Regions from separate parts of the Streptomyces sp. NPDC006551 genome, predicted to be linked through region 2. Evidence: riboswitches for the same ligand, from Rfam matches in the RefSeq annotation. Region 2 holds a riboswitch; each other region holds the start of a gene.

Region 1 (5,763 bases), on a different contig from region 2:
CCCTGCCCTGGTGTGCGTCCTGGACCAGGAACGCGACCTCCGCCTCGTCGGCCGGGGCGCTCGCGGGGAGCCCCTGGGCGTTGATGCGGTCGTAGCGCACGGTGGCGATGAACTCCCCGCCGACGGTCGCCGCGAGCCCCACCCGGTCCACGAAGTCGTGATGGGTGAAGCGGTGGACGTCCTTGGCGGAGAGGCGCGGGTACGGCGCGAAGAAGCGGTAGTACTTCGACTCGTCCGAGACCTGTTCGTAGAAACTGACCAGCCGGTCGGCGTCGTCGACGGTGATGGGCCTGATGCGCGCGGTCCCGCCGTCACGGAGGACGACGTCCGCTTCCCAGTGGTCGGGGTATGCGTGTTCAGGCTGTTCCTGTTCCGACGCGCTCTGCATGGGCCAAGCCTACGGCCGGGGTACGACACCGGCACCGGTCGCGCACGGCATGCGTGCCGTGCGGGGTATGGGCAAGGTAGGAAGGCCGAAGGGCCGTCGTGTCCGGGCCGGAGGTCGGTACGAGCATGTCGCGACCCGTGTGAGAGACTGGTCTAGACAACCCGCTAAGACTTGAAGGGCAACACCATGGCTGAGCGCCGCGTCAACGTCGGCTGGGCCGAGGGCCTGCACGCCCGCCCCGCCTCCATCTTCGTCCGTGCCGCCACGGCCTCCGGCGTCCCCGTGACGATCGCCAAGGCCGACGGCAACCCGGTGAACGCCGCGTCGATGCTCGCGGTGCTCGGTCTGGGCGCGCAGGGCGGCGAGGAGATCGTGCTCGCTTCGGACGCCGAGGGCGCCGAGGCCGCTCTGGACCGTCTCGCCAAGCTGGTTGCCGAGGGCCTCGAGGAGCTTCCCGAGACCGTCTGACGACACTTCACGAAGGGGCCGCGCCCGCCGTCGATCACGGCGGGCGCGGCTCCTTCGTTTTCCGTGTGGTCACTCCGGACCGGAATAAAGGGAAGCACAATTCCGGGCGACGCCATTCCCGTCGGCCTTATTTCGGGCAGCACGAATACAGCCGGAGAATTCCATCTCTTTGTATACGGCCCCGTCGTTAATTCCGGACGCTCGCGGTGTTTACGACATGTTGCGAAGCCCTCACACGCCCTCGCCCGGAGCTCTTCAGCCGGTGCAGGACCAGCGACCGCTCGGCGTGCAGGGCGGTGAGCGCACGGGCCCGCTCGGCGTCGCCGCGCGCCACGGCGTCGACGATCGCCCCGTGCTCGGCCCATGCCTCCACGGGCCGGCCGGCCGGCTCGACCACGTACATCCAGGCGATCTTGTGCCGGAGCTGGGTGAGCAGCGCCGTGAGCGCCGGGCTGCCGGACGCCTGCGCCAGAGTCTCGTGGAACCAGCCGCCGAGCGAGCGCAGATCGTCGCCCTGGCCGCGCCTGGCCCGCTCCTGGCCGAGCCTGACCAGGCCGCGCAGCACCTTGAGATGGGCTTCGGTGCGGCGCTGGGCGGCGCGGGCGGCACCCAGCGGCTCCAGCAGCGACCGCACGTCCAGCAGGTCGGCCGCCTCCTGCTCGGTGGGCTCGGCGACATGGGCCCCCGCGTGCCGGCGGGTGATCACGAACCCCTCCGATTCCAGGGTTCGCAGCGCCTCGCGGACCGGGACGCGGGAGACTCCATAGCGGCGGGCGAGCTGCTCCTCGGTCAGCCGGCTGCCGCGCTCGAAGACCCCGGAGACGATGTCGTCCCGGATCGCCGTGCATACCGAGTGCGCGGGGATGCGCATGTTCGACCTCCGCCTCAATCCGCGCGAAACCCATCCTATTGACGTCCGTCCGCCGGTTCCTCGCCGACTCTTCGATGACGGACGACTGTCCGGTGACTCTATTGCAGCGGGGCGGCAATTCCGATGGCTACCGGGAATCCATGGATATCTTTTGGCCGAGAAAAGCCCCGGCTCAGTACGAGCCGGGGCTTTTCTGACGCGGAGGGGCGCGGTCGGGTCAGACGTTCACGCCACGGGCGCGCAGGTACGCGACCGGGTTGATGTCGGAGCCGTACTCGGCGCTGGTGCGGGCCTCGAAGTGCAGGTGCGGGCCGGTGGAGTTGCCGGTCGAACCGGAGATGCCGATCCGCTCGCCCGGGGTGACGGTCTGGCCGACCGAGACACTGATGGCCGAGAGGTGCCCGTACTGGGTGTACGTGCCGTCGCTCATCCGGATGACGACGTTGTTGCCGTACGCGCCGCCCCAGCCGGCCTCCACGACGGTGCCCGAGCCCACCGAGACGACCTTGCTGCCGTAGGCGGCGTGGAAGTCGACGCCGGAGTGGCTGCCGGAGGACCAGAGGGAGCCGCCGGTCTTGTAGCCGGTGGTGACGTACGAACCGGCGATGGGGAGCTGGAAGGAGTTCAGGCGCTTGCGCTCGGCCTCACGGGCGGCGCGCTCCTTGGCCTCGCGGATCTCCTTGGCGCGGGCCTCGGCCTTGCGCTTCGCCTCGGCCTTGGCACGGGCCTCGGCCTTCGCCTTGGCGAGGGCCTCGACGGCCTCCCGCTCCTGGACGGCGGCCTGGACGTCGATCTGGTCCGCCAGGGACTCGGAGACGACGGCCTGGTTCAGGCCGGTGTCCTCGAGCGAGCGGGTGTCCGTGTCGGCGGCGAGCGCCGGGGAGGCGAGGGTTCCGATGACGCCGGTGGTGGCGAGGGCGGCGACGCCGGCGATGCCCGCGCTGCGGCGCGCCATACGGCTCGGACCACGATGCTTCCCGGTGGCACGGGTGAACGCCATGAAGTGGCTGATCCTTTCCTTCCTTCTCGCCTACCGGGTTAGCTGACGGGTTCGGAGCAGGAAGGTCTCCTACGGGCCCCTCCGCGCTCAGGCGAAGGCGTCCGATTCACCCCAGGGACTTCGTGTGGGTCCCCGGCTCCCCAGGCTCGCGCCTGACGGGGACTCGGCGATGACTGTCCGGTGCCGCGGTCGCGGCGGGTGCAACTGACGAACAGCCGGACCGACGCTAAGCGGACTGTCTTTCAATCAGCAAACAGACACGTCCTTTTGTAAGACATGCCACAGGGCAGACGGGCACCCTCTCCCGCAATACGGACAAAGACCCAACAAAGGCGAGGACCCCGACGTAGGGTGACGTCGGGGTCCTCGAAGTGGCGCTGGAGCTCCTCGATCAGCCGGTGACGACGGTCACTTCGCCGATGCCGAGCGCGCGCACGGGCTCCTCGATCTGCGCCGCGTCACCCACGAGCACGGTGACCAGACGGTCCACCGGGAAGGCGTTGACGACGGCCGCCGTCGCCTCCACCGTGCCGGTCTCGGCCAGACGCGCGTACAACTGCGCCTGGAAATCATCCGGAAGGTGCTGCTCGACCTGGTCGGCGAGCGTCCCGGCGACAGAGGCGGCCGTCTCGTACTTCAGCGGCGCCACGCCCACGAGGTTCTGCACCGCGACGTCGCGCTCCGCGTCCGTCAGCCCCTCGGCGGCGAGCGTGCGCAACACCTTCCACAGGTCGTCAAGCGCCGGGCCGGTGTTGGGGGTGTCGACGGAACCGCTGATGGCGAGCATCGCGGCGCCGTTGCCCTCGCCGTCGGAGCGGAGCACCTGGCCGAAGGCCCGCACGCCGTAGGTGTAGCCCTTCTCCTCGCGCAGGACACGGTCCAGGCGGGAGGTGAGGGTGCCACCGAGGCAGTACGTGCCGAGGACCTGGGCCGGCCAGACCCGGTCGTGCCGGTCGGCGCCGACGCGGCCGATCAGCAACTGGGTCTGGACCGCGCCGGGACGGTCCACGATGACCACGCGGCCGGTGTCGTCGGCCGTGATCGGCGGCATGCGACGCGGCTCGGTCGTGTCGCCCGTCCAGGCGCCGAGGGTCTCGGCGAGGACCTTGTCCAGGTCGACGTCGGTCAGATCGCCGACGACCACGGCGGTGGCCGTGGCGGGCCGCACGTGCGCCTCGCAGAAGGCGCGGACGGCCGCGGCGTCGATCGCGGCGACCGTCTCCTCGGTGCCCTGGCGCGGCCGGGACATGCGCGAGCCGGCCGGGAAGAGCTCCTTGGAGAGCTGCTTGGCCGCCCTGCGGGCGGGGTTCGCCGTCTCGTGCGGGATCTCGTCGAGCCGGTTGCGTACCAGCCGCTCGATCTCGGTGTCGACGAAGGCCGGGGCGATCAGGGCCTCGGAGAGCAGACCGAGCGCCTTGGGCAGCCGGGAGACCGGAACCTCCAGGGAGATCCGTACGCCCGGGTGGTCGGCGTGCGCGTCGAGCGTGGCGCCGCAGCGCTCCAGCTCCGCGGCGAACTCCTCCGCCGAGTGCTTGTCCGTCCCCTCGGAGAAGGCCCGGGCCATGATCGTCGCGACTCCGTCGAGACCCTCCGGCTCGGCGTCCAGGGGCGCGTCGAGGAAGATCTCGACGGCCACCACCTGCTGGCCGGGGCGGTGACAGCGCAGCACCGTCAGGCCGTTGTCCAGCGCGCCGCGCTCGGGGGCCGGGAATGCCCAGGGGCGGGCGGTGCCCGGCTTCGGCTGCGGGTGGAACTCCATGCTCGTCAAAGACGCGGCAGCGTCGCTCACTGGTCCGCTCCCTCTTCCTCGTCGCTCTCGCTCTGCTCGGCGGTGACCGGTTCGTAGACGAGCACCGCGCGGTTGTCGGGACGCAGCCTGGCCGCGGCGACCTCGCGCACCTCGTCGGCGGTGACGTCCAGGACCCGGTTAACGGCCGTCAGGGCGAGCTGCGGGTCGCCGAACAGCACCGCGTACCGGCACAGTTCGTCGGCGCGGCCGGCGACCGTGCCGAGCCGGTCCAGCCACTCGCGCTCCAACTGGGCCTGGGCGCGCTCCATCTCCTCGGGCGTCGGACCCTCGGCGGCGAAGCGGGCCAGCTCCTCGTCGACGGCGGACTCGATCTCTGGGACCTCGACGCCGCCCGACGTCTTCACGTCCAGCCAGCCCAGCGAGGGCGCGCCGGCCAGGCGCAGCAGGCCGAAGCCGGCCGCGACGGCCGTGCGGTCACGGCGGACCAGACGGTTGTGGAGCCGGGAGGACTCTCCGCCGCCGAGGACGGTCAGGGCCAGGTCGGCGGCGTCGCACTCGCGCGTGCCGTCGTGCGGGAGGCGGTAGGCGGCCATCAGCGCGCGGGCCGGGACCTCCTCCTCGACGACCTCGCGCAGCTGCTCGCCGATGGTGTCGGGCAGGGTGCCGTCGCGCGGGGGCCGCTTGCCGTCGTGGGACGGGATGGAGCCGAAGTACTTCTCGATCCAGGCGAGCGTCTGCTCCGGGTCGATGTCGCCGACGACCGACAGCACCGCGTTGTTCGGCGCGTAGTACGTACGGAAGAAGCTCCGCGCGTCCTCCAGGGTGGCCGCGTCCAGGTCGGCCATGGAGCCGATCGGCGTGTGGTGGTACGGGTGGCCCTCCGGGTACGCGAGGGCGGTCAGCTTCTCGAAGGCCGTGCCGTAGGGCACGTTGTCGTACCGCTGGCGGCGCTCGTTCTTGACGACGTCGCGCTGGTTCTCCATGGACTCGTCGTCCAGAGCGGCCAGCAGCGAGCCCATCCGGTCCGCCTCCAGCCAGAGCGCGAGCTCCAGCTGGTGCGTCGGCATCGTCTCGAAGTAGTTGGTGCGCTCGAAGCTCGTCGTGCCGTTGAGCGAGCCGCCCGCGCCCTGGACCAGCTCGAAGTGACCGTTTCCGTGGACCTGCTTCGAGCCCTGGAACATCAGGTGCTCGAAGAGGTGGGCGAGACCGGTGCGGCCCGCCACCTCGTGGCGCGAGCCGACGTCGTACCAGAGGCAGACCGCGGCGACCGGGGTCAGGTGGTCCTC
Region 2 (5,763 bases):
GGTGGCCGTGGGCGTGATGGCCGACGTGTGCCTCCGCGGCGCCGATCTGCTGGCCGGTCGCGGAATCCGCTGCACCGTCGTCGACCCGCGCTGGGTCAAGCCGGTCGACGAGGCGCTCGCCCCGCTCGCAGCCCGGCACCGCCTCGTCACGGTCGTCGAGGACAACAGCCGCACGGGCGGGGTCGGCGCGGCCGTCGGCCAGGCGCTGCGCGACGCCGGGGTCGACGTACCGCTGCGGACGTTCGGAGTCCCCGAGCGGTTCCTCGCGCACGCCAAGCGGAGCGAGATCCTCGCCGACCTCGGGCTCACCCCGGTGGAGATCGCCGGACGGATCAGTGCCGCCCTGGCACACAAGGAGAACGGTCAATGAGCACGGACTTCGACCTCGCGGCGCTGCTCGCCGCCCGTGGCGCCGAGCGTTACGAGCTGCACGCCCGGCACCTCAACCACCAGCTCCCGCGCATGCTCCACACCATCGGCTTCGACAAGGTGTACGAGCGCGCCGAGGGCGCCCACTTCTGGGACTCCGAGGGCGGCGACTACCTCGACATGCTCGCCGGCTTCGGCGTCATGGGCCTGGGCCGGCACCACCCCGTCGTCCGCAAGGCCCTCCACGACGTCCTGGACGCCTCGCTCGCCGACCTCACCCGCTTCGACTGCCAGCCCCTGCCCGGGCTGCTCGCCGAGAAGCTGCTCACCCACAGCCCGCACCTGGACCGGGTCTTCTTCGGCAACAGCGGTACGGAGGCGGTGGAGACCGCGCTGAAGTTCGCCCGGTACGCCACCGGCCGGCCGAGGGTCCTCTACTGCTCCCACGCCTTCCACGGCCTGACCACGGGCTCCCTCTCGGTCAACGGGGAGGACTGCTTCCGGGACGGCTTCGCCCCCCTCCTGCCCGACACCGCGATCGAGCTCGGCGACCTCGACGCGCTGGAGCGGGAACTGCGCAGGGGCGATGTGGCCGCCTTCGTCGTCGAGCCCATCCAGGGCAAGGGGGTGCACGAGGCCCCGCCCGGCTTTCTGCGCGCCGCCCAGGAGCTGCTGCACGAGCACGGGGCCCTGCTGATCGCCGACGAGGTGCAGACGGGGCTCGGCAGGACCGGCGACTTCTACGCGTACCAGCACGAGGAGGGGGTCGAGCCGGACCTGCTCTGTGTCGCCAAGGCGCTCTCCGGCGGATATGTGCCCGTGGGCGCGACGCTCGGTAAGGACTGGATCTTCAAGAAGGTCTACTCCTCGATGGACCGGGTGCTCGTCCACTCCGCCAGCTTCGGCTCGAACGCGCAGGCCATGGCGGCCGGCCTCGCCGTGCTCTCGGTGATGGAGGCCGAGGGGACGGTGGCCAACGCCCGCCGGATGGGGGAGCTGCTGTCCTCGCGGCTGAGGGAACTCGTACCGCGCTACGAGCTGCTGCACGAGATCCGCGGGCGGGGGCTGATGATCGGGATCGAGTTCGGCCGCCCTTCGTCGCTCGGGCTGCGCAGCCGCTGGACGATGCTGCAGGCCGCCCGCAAGGGTCTCTTCGCCCAGATGGTCGTGGTGCCGCTGCTTCAGCGGCACCGGATCCTGACGCAGGTGTCGGGCGACCGTCTGGAGGTGATCAAGCTGATTCCGCCGCTGATCATCGACGAAGCGGACGTGGACCGGTTCGTGACCGCGTTCACGGCGGTGATGGACGATGCGCACGGCGGGGGCGGGCTGATGTGGGACTTCGGGAAGACGCTGGTCAAGCAGGCCGTCGCCCAGCGCTGAGGAATGTGCCAGTGAGGAACGCGGCCGGCACGGTTTGCCTCTGAGGCAAGTAATTTGCCCGGGAGGAAAGATCCTGGCGCAATGGAGGCATGGAGCACCTCGCCGGGGAGCCGTCCCCGGACCCCGCCGCACCGGATCACTCCGCGCCGGATCACTCCGCGCCCGACGCCCCGGACTCGGCCGCGACCGATCCCGACGCCCCCGGCCCCGCCGCACCGGACGCGCTTCCCGATGTGGCGCCGCGGCTGCGCGGGCTGCGCCGGCGGCGCGGGCTCACGCTGGAGGCCGCCGCCCGGCGGGCCGGGCTGTCACCGGCTCATCTCTCCCGCTTGGAGACGGGCCGCCGCCAGCCGTCGCTGCCGATGCTGCTCGCGCTCGCACGTGTCTACGGTACGACCGTCTCGGAACTCCTCGGCGAGGTGCCCCCCGAGCGCGACCCGATCATCCGCGCCGGCCGGGCCGAGCCCGTCGAGGCCGACGGATGGGTCTACCACCAGGCCGGCGGCCCCGGACGCGCCTTGCAGGCACTCCGCGTCCACGTGCCGTACGCCACCCGCGCCGACATCGTGCGGGTCCACCCCGGCGAGGAGTGGCTCCACGTCCTCGACGGCCGGGTGCGGCTCGCGCTCGGCGACGCCGTGCACGTCCTGGACCCGGGGGACAGCGCGCACTTCGACTCGCTCACCCCGCACCGCATCGGCGCCGCCACCCGAGGCGGCGCCGACCTGCTCTTCGTCCACACGCTGATGCAGAGCCCCGCCGCCGAGCTGTGTCTCGGCGAGGGGACCCCGCACCCGCGCTGAGCCCATCGGAAGGGGCCGACATGTCCGACAAATCCGCCGAGATCACCGGTGAGGAGCGCGGGGGCGGCAAGTTCCCCAAGGGGCTGGTCCTCCGCCTCTTCGCCTACCTGGTCGCCGGGCACCTCTTCGCGGGCTTCCTCTACCTGCTCTTCATGCTCGGCGGGCAGAACCAGTAGCCGCGCCGGCCGGCCGGGCTACGCCTCGGTGACGAGGCGCTCGCGCAGCCGCTCACGGGTCTCGGGGGCGAGCCCGAGACCCTGCGAGAGGTAGTTCTCGGCCGTGCCCCAGGTCCGCTCCATCGTCTCGAACGCGGCCCGGAGGTACTCCACGCGCGCGTCGAAGAGGGGACTGAGCAGCTCCATCACCTCGGGTGCCATGGCGTCCGCGGAGGTGGAGCTGCGGCGGATCTTGTAGCGGCGGTGGGGGTCGTTCGACTTGATGTAGTCCGCCTCGATCGCCTCGCGCTCGACGCCCACCGCGAGCAGCGAGATCGCTATGGACAGACCCGCGCGGTCCTTGCCCGCCGCGCAGTGCATCAGGGCGGGGACGCTGTCCTCGGCCATCGCGTGCAGGACGCGGCTGTGCTCCGCCGTACGCTCGACGATCATCTTCCGGTACGAATCGGACATGCGGTCGGCCGCCTTGCCGTCGCCGAGCGCCTCGCGCAGCTGCTCCAGGTTGCCCGCGCTGACCAGCTTCCAGAACTCCTTGCCGTCGGCCGGGTCGTTGAGCGGTATGTTCACATTTCGTACACCCGGCAGCTCGATGTCCGCGCCCTCCACCTTCCGGTCCGCCGCGTTGCGGAAGTCGAAGACGGTGTGCAGCCCGAGAGTGGACAGGAAGGCCGCGTCCTCCTCCGTGGCGTGCGCGAGATGGCCGCTGCGGAAGAGCCGCCCGAACCTCACCGACCCGCCGTCCACGGTCGGCAGTCCGCCCACGTCCCGGAAGTTGCGGACCCCGCTCAGCTCGGGTTCGGTCGACGGGACCTGCGGCAGCTGCTGCGTCACGAGTGCTCCTGAGTGTTGGCGGACTTCGACGATACGAGATCGGTTCCTGGGGCAATCATTCCGGGTGGCGGCCCGCTCGCACACCCCTGGGGCGGTAATGAGCGTTCTGTCCGAATTGGGGCGTTAGGGATAACGCGCCCTGGTAGCGGGGGAGATGGGTTCCGGGGCGTGAGCAGCGTCATAACCGTGACGGACCGTGCCTGATCGTCTTCCGCAATAGCCCTGCGAGAAAAGGAAATCGAGGCTCCGTCATCGCGGAGGGTGACCAGAATTCCGGTTGAATTTCACGGCGGGGAATGCGAGATGAATGCGACGGCTTGTTCGCGCCGACCCCGCTCGTCTACGGTCACCGTCAATCCGGTCGGACCGCCGAATCCTGCCACCGTCCGGAATCCGCACCCACCCACGTATGGCAGGAGCGGGGGACCCAGGTAGTACGCCGATCCGGCTCATGCCGGACCGGCTCGGGGTGAAGCCGCGTGAAAACGCGGCCGGACATCTCCAGTCCGAACCCGACAGCTCACCTCGTAGGCGACGGAGAGGAATTCGCCATGCCCGCGAAGGGTAAGCACCGCCGTCCCAAGGTCAACCCGATCACGCGCGGATTCGTCGCCGCCGGTACGGGTGGCGCCGTCGTCGCCCTGCCGCTCCTCGGCGCGACCGGAGCCCACGCCGCCGAGAAGACCGCTCCCGCCGTGACGCCCGAGCAGGCCGTCGCCGCTGTCGCCGCCGCCCCGGCGAAGGCCCCGGCCGCCGCGCCCGCCGCCGCCAAGGCCAAGCCGAAGACGTACTCCGTCGTCGCCGGCGACTATCTGTCCAAGATCGCCGCCGAGCACCACCTGGCCGGCGGCTGGAAGAAGCTGTACCAGGACAACCGCCAGGTCGTCGGCGAGAACCCCTCGCTGATCTTCCCCGGCATGAAGCTCACCCTCGGCGCCAAGTCCACGGCCAAGGCGCCCGCGCCCAAGGCCGCCGCCCCGAAGGCGGCTCCGAAGGCGGCTCCCAAGGCGGCTCCCAAGGCCGCTCCGAAGGTCGAGAAGTCCACCTCCGACGCGGCGGAGTCGCGCAGCTCCCGCAGCAGCGAGCGCGCCGCCGTGGAGTCCACGCCGGCGTCGCAGTCCTCCTCCGGCTGGGTCTCCCCGGTGGGCGGCGGTGTCTCCACGCCGTACCGTGCCTCCGGCTCGATGTGGTCCTCCGGCTACCACACCGGTGTCGACTTCATCGCCTCCTCCGGCACCTCCGTCAAGGCCGTCGGCGCGGGCACCGTGTACTCCGCCGGCTGGAGCGGTTCGTACGGCAACGAGGTCGTCATCCAGCACGCCGACGGCACCTACTCGCAGTACGCGCACCTCTCCTCCCTCTCCGTCTCCGCCGGCCAGTCCGTCAACGGCGGCGACCAGATCGGCCTGTCCGGCTCGACCGGCAACTCCAGCGGTCCGCACCTGCACTTCGAGATGCGCACCGGCCCGAGCTACGGCTCGGACATCGACCCGCTCGCCTACCTGCGCCAGAAGGGCGTCAGCGTCTGACGCACCGTCGTCCGGCGCGTCCTCGTCCGACGCGTCCTCGGTACGCTCCCGGGCCCGGCACCTTCGTGCCGGGCCCTCGGCGTATTCCGGCTTGGTGCAATCTTGACCGGTGGCATATGTCACTCACCGTCAACCCCTCCTTACGGTCGCGTAAGTCACATCCGTAAGGGAAAGATGTGCTCCCGTGGCAGACGATTCGAGATCAAGAGACATGAACGTATTCGGGTCGTACGCGGCGATCGGTGACAGCTTCACCGAGGGCGTCGGAGATCCCGGACCCGACGGGACGTATGTGGGATGGGCAGACCGTTTCGCGGTTCTGCTCGCCGACCGGCTGCCGGAGCACGACGCGTTCCGTTACGCCAATCTGGCCGTACGCGGCCGCCTCCTCGACCAGATCGTGGAGGAGCAGGTACCCAGGGCTAAGGAACTCGCCCCCGACCTGGTGACCTTCTGCGCGGGCGGCAACGACATCATCCGTCCCGGCAGCGACCCGGACGACGTCGCCGAGCGCTTCGAACGCGCCGTCGCCGACCTCACCTCCGCCGTCGGCACGGTCATGGTCACGACCGGCTTCGACACCCGGGACGTGCCCGTGCTGCGCCATCTGCGCGGCAAGATCGCCACCTACACGGCCCATGTCCGGGCCATCGCCGACCGGTACGGCTGCCC
Region 3 (5,763 bases), on a different contig from region 2:
CTGGTGTCGAAGGCGTTCACGCCGCGCCGGGTGGCCGAGTTCGCGCCCCGGGTGCAGGAGCTGACCGATCGGCTCATCGACGGGTTCGCGGAGAAGGGGAGTGCCGACCTCATCCACGAGTTCGCCTTCCCGCTGCCCATCTACGCGATCTGCGACCTGCTCGGCGTCCCGCGCGAGGACCAGGACGACTTCCGTGACTGGGCCGGGATGATGATCCGGCACGGCGGAGGGCCGCGCGGCGGGGTCGCGCGGTCGGTCAAGAAGATGCGCGGGTACCTCGCGGAGCTGATCCACCGCAAGCGGCTCGATCCCGGTGACGACCTGATCTCGGGACTCATCAAGGCCTCCGACCACGGGGAGCACCTCACCGAGAACGAGGCCGCGGCGATGGCCTTCATCCTGCTCTTCGCCGGCTTCGAAACCACGGTCAATCTGGTAGGAAACGGTCTTTATGCCCTGCTTCGGAACCCCGATCAGCGGGAGCGGCTCCAGGTGTCGCTCGCGGCGGGGGAGCGGGAACTCCTGGAGACGGGGGTCGAGGAGCTGTTGCGCTACGACGGGCCGGTCGAGCTGGCCACCTGGCGGTACGCCATGGAGCCGCTGACCATCGGCGGGCAGGAGATCCCGGCGGGCGATCCGGTCCTCGTCGTGCTCGCCGCCGCCGACCGCGACCCGGCGCGGTTCGACCGGCCGGACACCCTCGACCTGTCCCGGCGCGACAACCAGCACCTCGGGTACGGGCACGGCATCCATTACTGCATCGGCGCTCCGCTCGCCCGGCTGGAGGGGCAGATCGCCCTCGCCACCCTTCTGACTCGGCTGCCGGACCTGCGACTTGCCGTGGATCCCGCCGATCTGCGGTGGCGAGGAGGGCTCATCATGCGCGGATTGCGCACGCTTCCGGTGGAGTTCGACCCCCTTGTCCGCTGACGCTCCGTCAAGACTGTGACTTTTACGTGATCTCCGCTGCATCGACTTGTGACTGACGTTCGAATGCCGCTACGTTCACCGTCAATCTCAGCCGTCACGCGAAAGGCATTCCGCATGCGCTCCGGGAACGGACGTCACCGCAGACCCCGCCAGGCCCCCGCCATCGTCGTCGCCGCAGGCGTGACCGGATCGGCCCTCGCGCTGCCCCTGCTCGGCGCGGGCTCCGCCTCCGCCGCCGACGCCGCCACCTGGGACCGGGTGGCCGAGTGCGAGTCGGGCGGCCTGTGGAGCGCCAACTTCGGCAACGGGCTCTACGGCGGGCTCCAGTTCACGCAGGAGACCTGGGAGCGGCACGGCGGCCTCGCGTACGCGTCCAGCGCCGACCTGGCCAGCCGTGCGCAGCAGATCGTGGTGGCCGAGAAGGCGCTCGCCGCCGGCGGCACGGAATGGGACACCTGCGCCCCGATCGCCGGCCTGACGAACGACGGCACCGCTCCCGAGGTCGACCCGGGTCCGCCCGTCGTGCCGACGGAGCCCACGGGTCCGGTCGAGGAGTCGAACCGGACCACGGGCCTTCCGATCGCCCCGACGACCCCCGAGGCGACCCCGACGGCCCCCGAGGTCGTTCCCACCACCCCGGCCGCCCCGACCACCCCCGAGACCGTCCCGACCGCGCCCACGACGCCGGACGCGTCGACGGGCACCGGCACGCCTTCCCCCACCGCCCCCGAGGCGTCCCTCTCGCCGTCCGCCCCGGCCGTCCCCGGCACCGGCAAGCACCGTGGCGACGCCGCCCCCGAAGAGGTGGGCAATACGGACAGCACTGGCGAAACCGGTCGGCACGCCTCGCCGTCCGATGGAGCTGACGGGTCGGCAGGCGATGTGACCGCCGGCGCGGGTTCGGAGAATACGGACACTCAGGGCACTGTGGACGAATACACCGTCAAGCCCGGAGACAACCTCACCGAGATTGCTCAGGAGAACGAGCTCCCCGGCGGATGGGCCGCCCTCTATGACGCCAACCGCCAGACGGTGGGCGGCGATCCGGATCTCATCCTCCCTGGTCAGAGCCTCGACCTGACGCCCGAAACCGCGCCCGCGCAGGGGTAGTTCGGGGCTATATGTCCGGTTCTGGGCAAGTGAGATATGGGTCTCTTTGCCGCCGTCGGCGTGTCACGTCCGCAAACTTTGCTCCCGTCACCTCTCACCTGCGCAAACGCTGTTCGGCCGAGGGCAAGTAAGGGCGATTTCTCCCTAATAGACGTCTTTGAACTTCGTGGGGGTCTGTGCCTACGGTCGTGACCGCTCGCCACCGCGGGCCCCGTCGACCGAAACGCCGAATCCTGCCGTCGGTTGATGGGAACAGTCGTCGCGCAAGCGCCGAAGGCAGGAGCGGGGGACCCAAGGTAAGCGCCGGTCCCGGCCGTCGAGACAGACGGACGGAAGGCCGGCTTGGGGTGGAGCCGCGTGCTGAGGCACGCGGCCGGACAACTCACTTGGTCCGAACCCGACAGCTCACCTCGCAGGCGTCGGTGAGGAGAAATCGCATGCTGCTTTCCGGCAAGGGCAAACACCGTCGTGCTTCCAAGGCCACCCGCGCCGTCGCGCTCGTCGGCGTCGCCGGCGTCGCCGTCGCCGCCCCGCTGATGACCGCCGGGTCCGCCTCGGCCGCCACCGCCTCCGAGTGGGACGCCGTCGCCCAGTGCGAGTCCGGCGGCAACTGGTCCATCAACACCGGCAACGGCTACTACGGCGGCCTGCAGTTCTCGGCCTCCACCTGGGCCGCCTACGGCGGTACCGCGTACGCCTCGACCGCCGACCAGGCCTCCAAGTCGCAGCAGATAGCGATCGCCGAGAAGGTCCTGGCCGGCCAGGGCAAGGGTGCCTGGCCGAGCTGCGGCGTGGGCCTCTCCAGCGCCTCGTACGACGGCGGCTCCGCCGAGCAGGCCGCCCCCGCGCAGCAGGAGCGCCAGGCCGAGCAGCCGACGACCCGCAGCGAGCAGCGCACCGCTCCGAAGGCCGCGTCCAAGAAGGCCGAGCCGAAGAAGACCGTCACCACCCCGACCGGCGAGAAGGTCGCGAAGGGTGACGGCGAGTACAAGGTCGTGGCCGGTGACACGCTGAGCAAGATCGCCGCCGCGCACGACGTCAAGGGCGGCTGGGCGAAGCTCTTCGAGCTCAACAAGGACATCGTCGACGACGCCGACCTGATCTACCCGGGCCAGCAGCTTCACCTGAAGTGAGTCCGGCGGCCCGCGTGAGCCCGGCGGCTCACACGGGCCCCTGGGGGCGTCGCGCCCCTACGACCCTCCCGCGGTGACCACCCCGGCCCGGCGCACCCTTCCCCCGTGCGCGCCGGACCGGGGTTCCGCGCGTTTCCGGACCCGAGAACGCCCCACGGGCTGGCCCACGCGCCGTTACCGTCCAGTAGTTCTGAGGTCGTTCGTCCCCAGATGCATGCCCTTGGGTCCTTTTTCGTCCCAGCGGGCGGGCGCCCGGCTGGCCGGAGCCCCGGAGCCGGTTAGGCTCTTGTCGCAAGGCCAAAGAGACCCTGCACCGCATGCGTCACATCTAGCTTCACATCCCAGAAGGAGATGCTCGTGCCGTCCATCGACGTCGTCGTAGCCCGGGAAATCCTGGACTCCCGAGGCAACCCCACGGTCGAGGTCGAGGTCGGCCTCGACGACGGCAGCACCGGCCGTGCTGCTGTTCCGTCCGGTGCGTCCACCGGTGCGTTCGAGGCCCTCGAGCTCCGCGACGGTGACCCGAACCGCTACCAGGGCAAGGGTGTCGAGAAGGCCGTCCTGGCCGTCATCGAGCAGATCGGCCCGGAGCTCGTCGGCTACGACGCCACCGAGCAGCGCCTGATCGACCAGGCGATGTTCGACCTGGACGCCACACCGGACAAGTCCTCGCTCGGCGCCAACGCCATCCTCGGCGTCTCCCTCGCCGTCGCGCACGCCGCCTCCGAGGCGTCCGACCTGCCGCTCTTCCGCTACCTCGGCGGCCCGAACGCGCACCTGCTGCCCGTTCCGATGATGAACATCCTGAACGGCGGCTCGCACGCCGACTCCAACGTGGACATCCAGGAGTTCATGATCGCCCCGATCGGCGCGGAGTCCTTCTCCGAGGCGCTGCGCTGGGGCACCGAGGTCTACCACACCCTCAAGTCCGTCCTGAAGACCAAGGGCCTGTCCACCGGCCTCGGCGACGAGGGCGGCTTCGCCCCGAACCTGGACTCCAACCGCGCCGCGCTCGACCTCATCCTCGAGGCCATCAAGCAGGCCGGCTACGTCCCGGGCAAGGACATCGCGCTGGCGCTCGACGTCGCCGCCTCCGAGTTCTACAAGGACGGCTCGTACGAGTTCGAGGGCAAGTCCCGCTCGGCCGCCGAGATGACCGAGTACTACGAGGAGCTCGTCGCCTCCTACCCGCTGGTCTCCATCGAGGACCCGCTGTTCGAGGACGACTGGGCCGGCTGGAAGGCCATCACCGAGAAGCTGGGCGCCAAGGTGCAGCTCGTCGGTGACGACCTGTTCGTCACCAACCCGGAGCGCCTGGCCCGCGGCATCGAGGAGGGCTCCGCCAACGCCCTGCTGGTCAAGGTCAACCAGATCGGTTCGCTGACCGAGACCCTGGACGCCGTCGAGCTGGCCCAGCGCAACGGCTTCAAGTGCATGATGTCCCACCGCTCCGGCGAGACCGAGGACGTCACCATCGCCGACCTCGCCGTCGCCACCAACTGCGGCCAGATCAAGACCGGCGCCCCGGCCCGCTCCGAGCGCGTCGCCAAGTACAACCAGCTGCTGCGCATCGAGGAGATCCTCGACGACGCGGCCGTGTACGCCGGCCGTAGCGCCTTCCCGCGCTTCAAGGGCTGATCCCGCAGAAAGCCCGGTTACCTACGTCCCCGCACCCGGTCCCGTACCGTGTGCGGGGACGTACGTACGTAAAGGGGAGGCACGCACATGGCCGGGGACCGGTTCTCGACCGCGACCAGGATCAGGCTCCTCGGCGAGCAGACAGCCGCCCGTGTCTACCGCTCCCAGACCCGCCGCCAGGCCCGCCGCTCCCGGCTCACCGGCCGCGCGGCCTTCCTCGCGCTCGTCGTCTGCTCGCTGGTGGTGGCGCTCGCCTACCCCATGCGTCAGTACGTCTCCCAGCAGGGCGAGATCGCCGAACAGGAGCGCCAGGCCGCCGAGGCCGCCGAACGGGTCGAGCAGCTGAGGGACGAGAAGGCCCGGCTCCAGGACCCGGCGTACGTCCGCCGCCTCGCCCGCGAGCATCTGCACTACGTCATGCCCGGCGAGACCGGCTTCACCGTGAACGACCCCGAGGCGGAGCGCGCCCGCCGCGCCGAGCAGTCCGAGGCGGGCACCCCCTGGTACTCCAGTCTCTGGAACGGCGTCGACCGCGCCGACGCGCCCCGCTGACGCGGCGGCGCGAGATGATGGTGTGACGGCACACCGCACGGCCGACCGCGCCGCGCACCGCACCACCCACCGAACCGCCCCTCGACGAGAAGACAGACGCACGCATGGAAACGCCCCCTCCGCAGACCGCCCGCACCGAGCCCACCGAGGCGGACGTCGCCGCCTTCGAGGAGCAGCTCGGCCGCCCGCCCCGGGGTCTGCGTGCCATCGCGCACCGCTGCCCGTGCGGCAACCCGGACGTCGTGGAGACCGCGCCGCGGCTCCCGGACGGCACCCCGTTCCCCACCACGTACTACCTGACCTGCCCGCGCGCCGCCTCCGCCATCGGCACCCTGGAGGCCAACGGCGTGATGAAGGAGATGCAGGCCCGGCTCGCCACCGACCCGGAGCTGGCCGCCGC

The links. Region 2 has a riboswitch for cyclic di-AMP ahead of ABZY12_RS07060 (LysM peptidoglycan-binding domain-containing M23 family metallopeptidase). Riboswitches for the same ligand answer to the same signal wherever they lie in the genome.
Positions count from the first base shown of each region.
Region 1: it holds a riboswitch for cyclic di-AMP, as region 2 does, so the genes downstream of both, ABZY12_RS21895 (M23 family metallopeptidase) here and ABZY12_RS07060 (LysM peptidoglycan-binding domain-containing M23 family metallopeptidase) in region 2, are expected to answer to the same signal.
Region 3: it holds a riboswitch for cyclic di-AMP, as region 2 does, so the genes downstream of both, ABZY12_RS11800 (transglycosylase family protein) here and ABZY12_RS07060 (LysM peptidoglycan-binding domain-containing M23 family metallopeptidase) in region 2, are expected to answer to the same signal.

Region 1 is NZ_JBEXOT010000025.1:67,738-73,500, reverse strand. Features, by position in the region: gene ABZY12_RS21910 (GNAT family N-acetyltransferase) at 1-388, opposite strand, end outside; gene ABZY12_RS21905 (HPr family phosphocarrier protein) at 575-856, shown strand; gene ABZY12_RS21900 (GntR family transcriptional regulator) at 1,044-1,727, opposite strand; gene ABZY12_RS21895 (M23 family metallopeptidase) at 1,945-2,727, opposite strand; cyclic di-AMP (ydaO/yuaA leader) riboswitch at 2,740-2,906, opposite strand; gene ABZY12_RS21890 (pitrilysin family protein) at 3,119-4,516, opposite strand; gene ABZY12_RS21885 (pitrilysin family protein) at 4,513-5,763, opposite strand, start outside.
Region 2 is NZ_JBEXOT010000004.1:184,249-190,011, forward strand. Features, by position in the region: gene dxs (1-deoxy-D-xylulose-5-phosphate synthase) at 1-370, shown strand, start outside; gene ABZY12_RS07040 (aspartate aminotransferase family protein) at 367-1,752, shown strand; gene ABZY12_RS07045 (helix-turn-helix domain-containing protein) at 1,842-2,555, shown strand; gene ABZY12_RS07050 (DUF6126 family protein) at 2,576-2,731, shown strand; gene ABZY12_RS07055 (tyrosine-protein phosphatase) at 2,750-3,562, opposite strand; cyclic di-AMP (ydaO/yuaA leader) riboswitch at 3,920-4,109, shown strand; gene ABZY12_RS07060 (LysM peptidoglycan-binding domain-containing M23 family metallopeptidase) at 4,114-5,091, shown strand; gene ABZY12_RS07065 (SGNH/GDSL hydrolase family protein) at 5,303-5,763, shown strand, end outside.
Region 3 is NZ_JBEXOT010000008.1:160,688-166,450, forward strand. Features, by position in the region: gene ABZY12_RS11790 (cytochrome P450) at 1-930, shown strand, start outside; gene ABZY12_RS11795 (transglycosylase family protein) at 1,045-2,040, shown strand; cyclic di-AMP (ydaO/yuaA leader) riboswitch at 2,299-2,474, shown strand; gene ABZY12_RS11800 (transglycosylase family protein) at 2,478-3,173, shown strand; gene eno (phosphopyruvate hydratase) at 3,525-4,811, shown strand; gene ABZY12_RS11810 (septum formation initiator family protein) at 4,899-5,363, shown strand; gene ABZY12_RS11815 (DUF501 domain-containing protein) at 5,468-5,763, shown strand, end outside.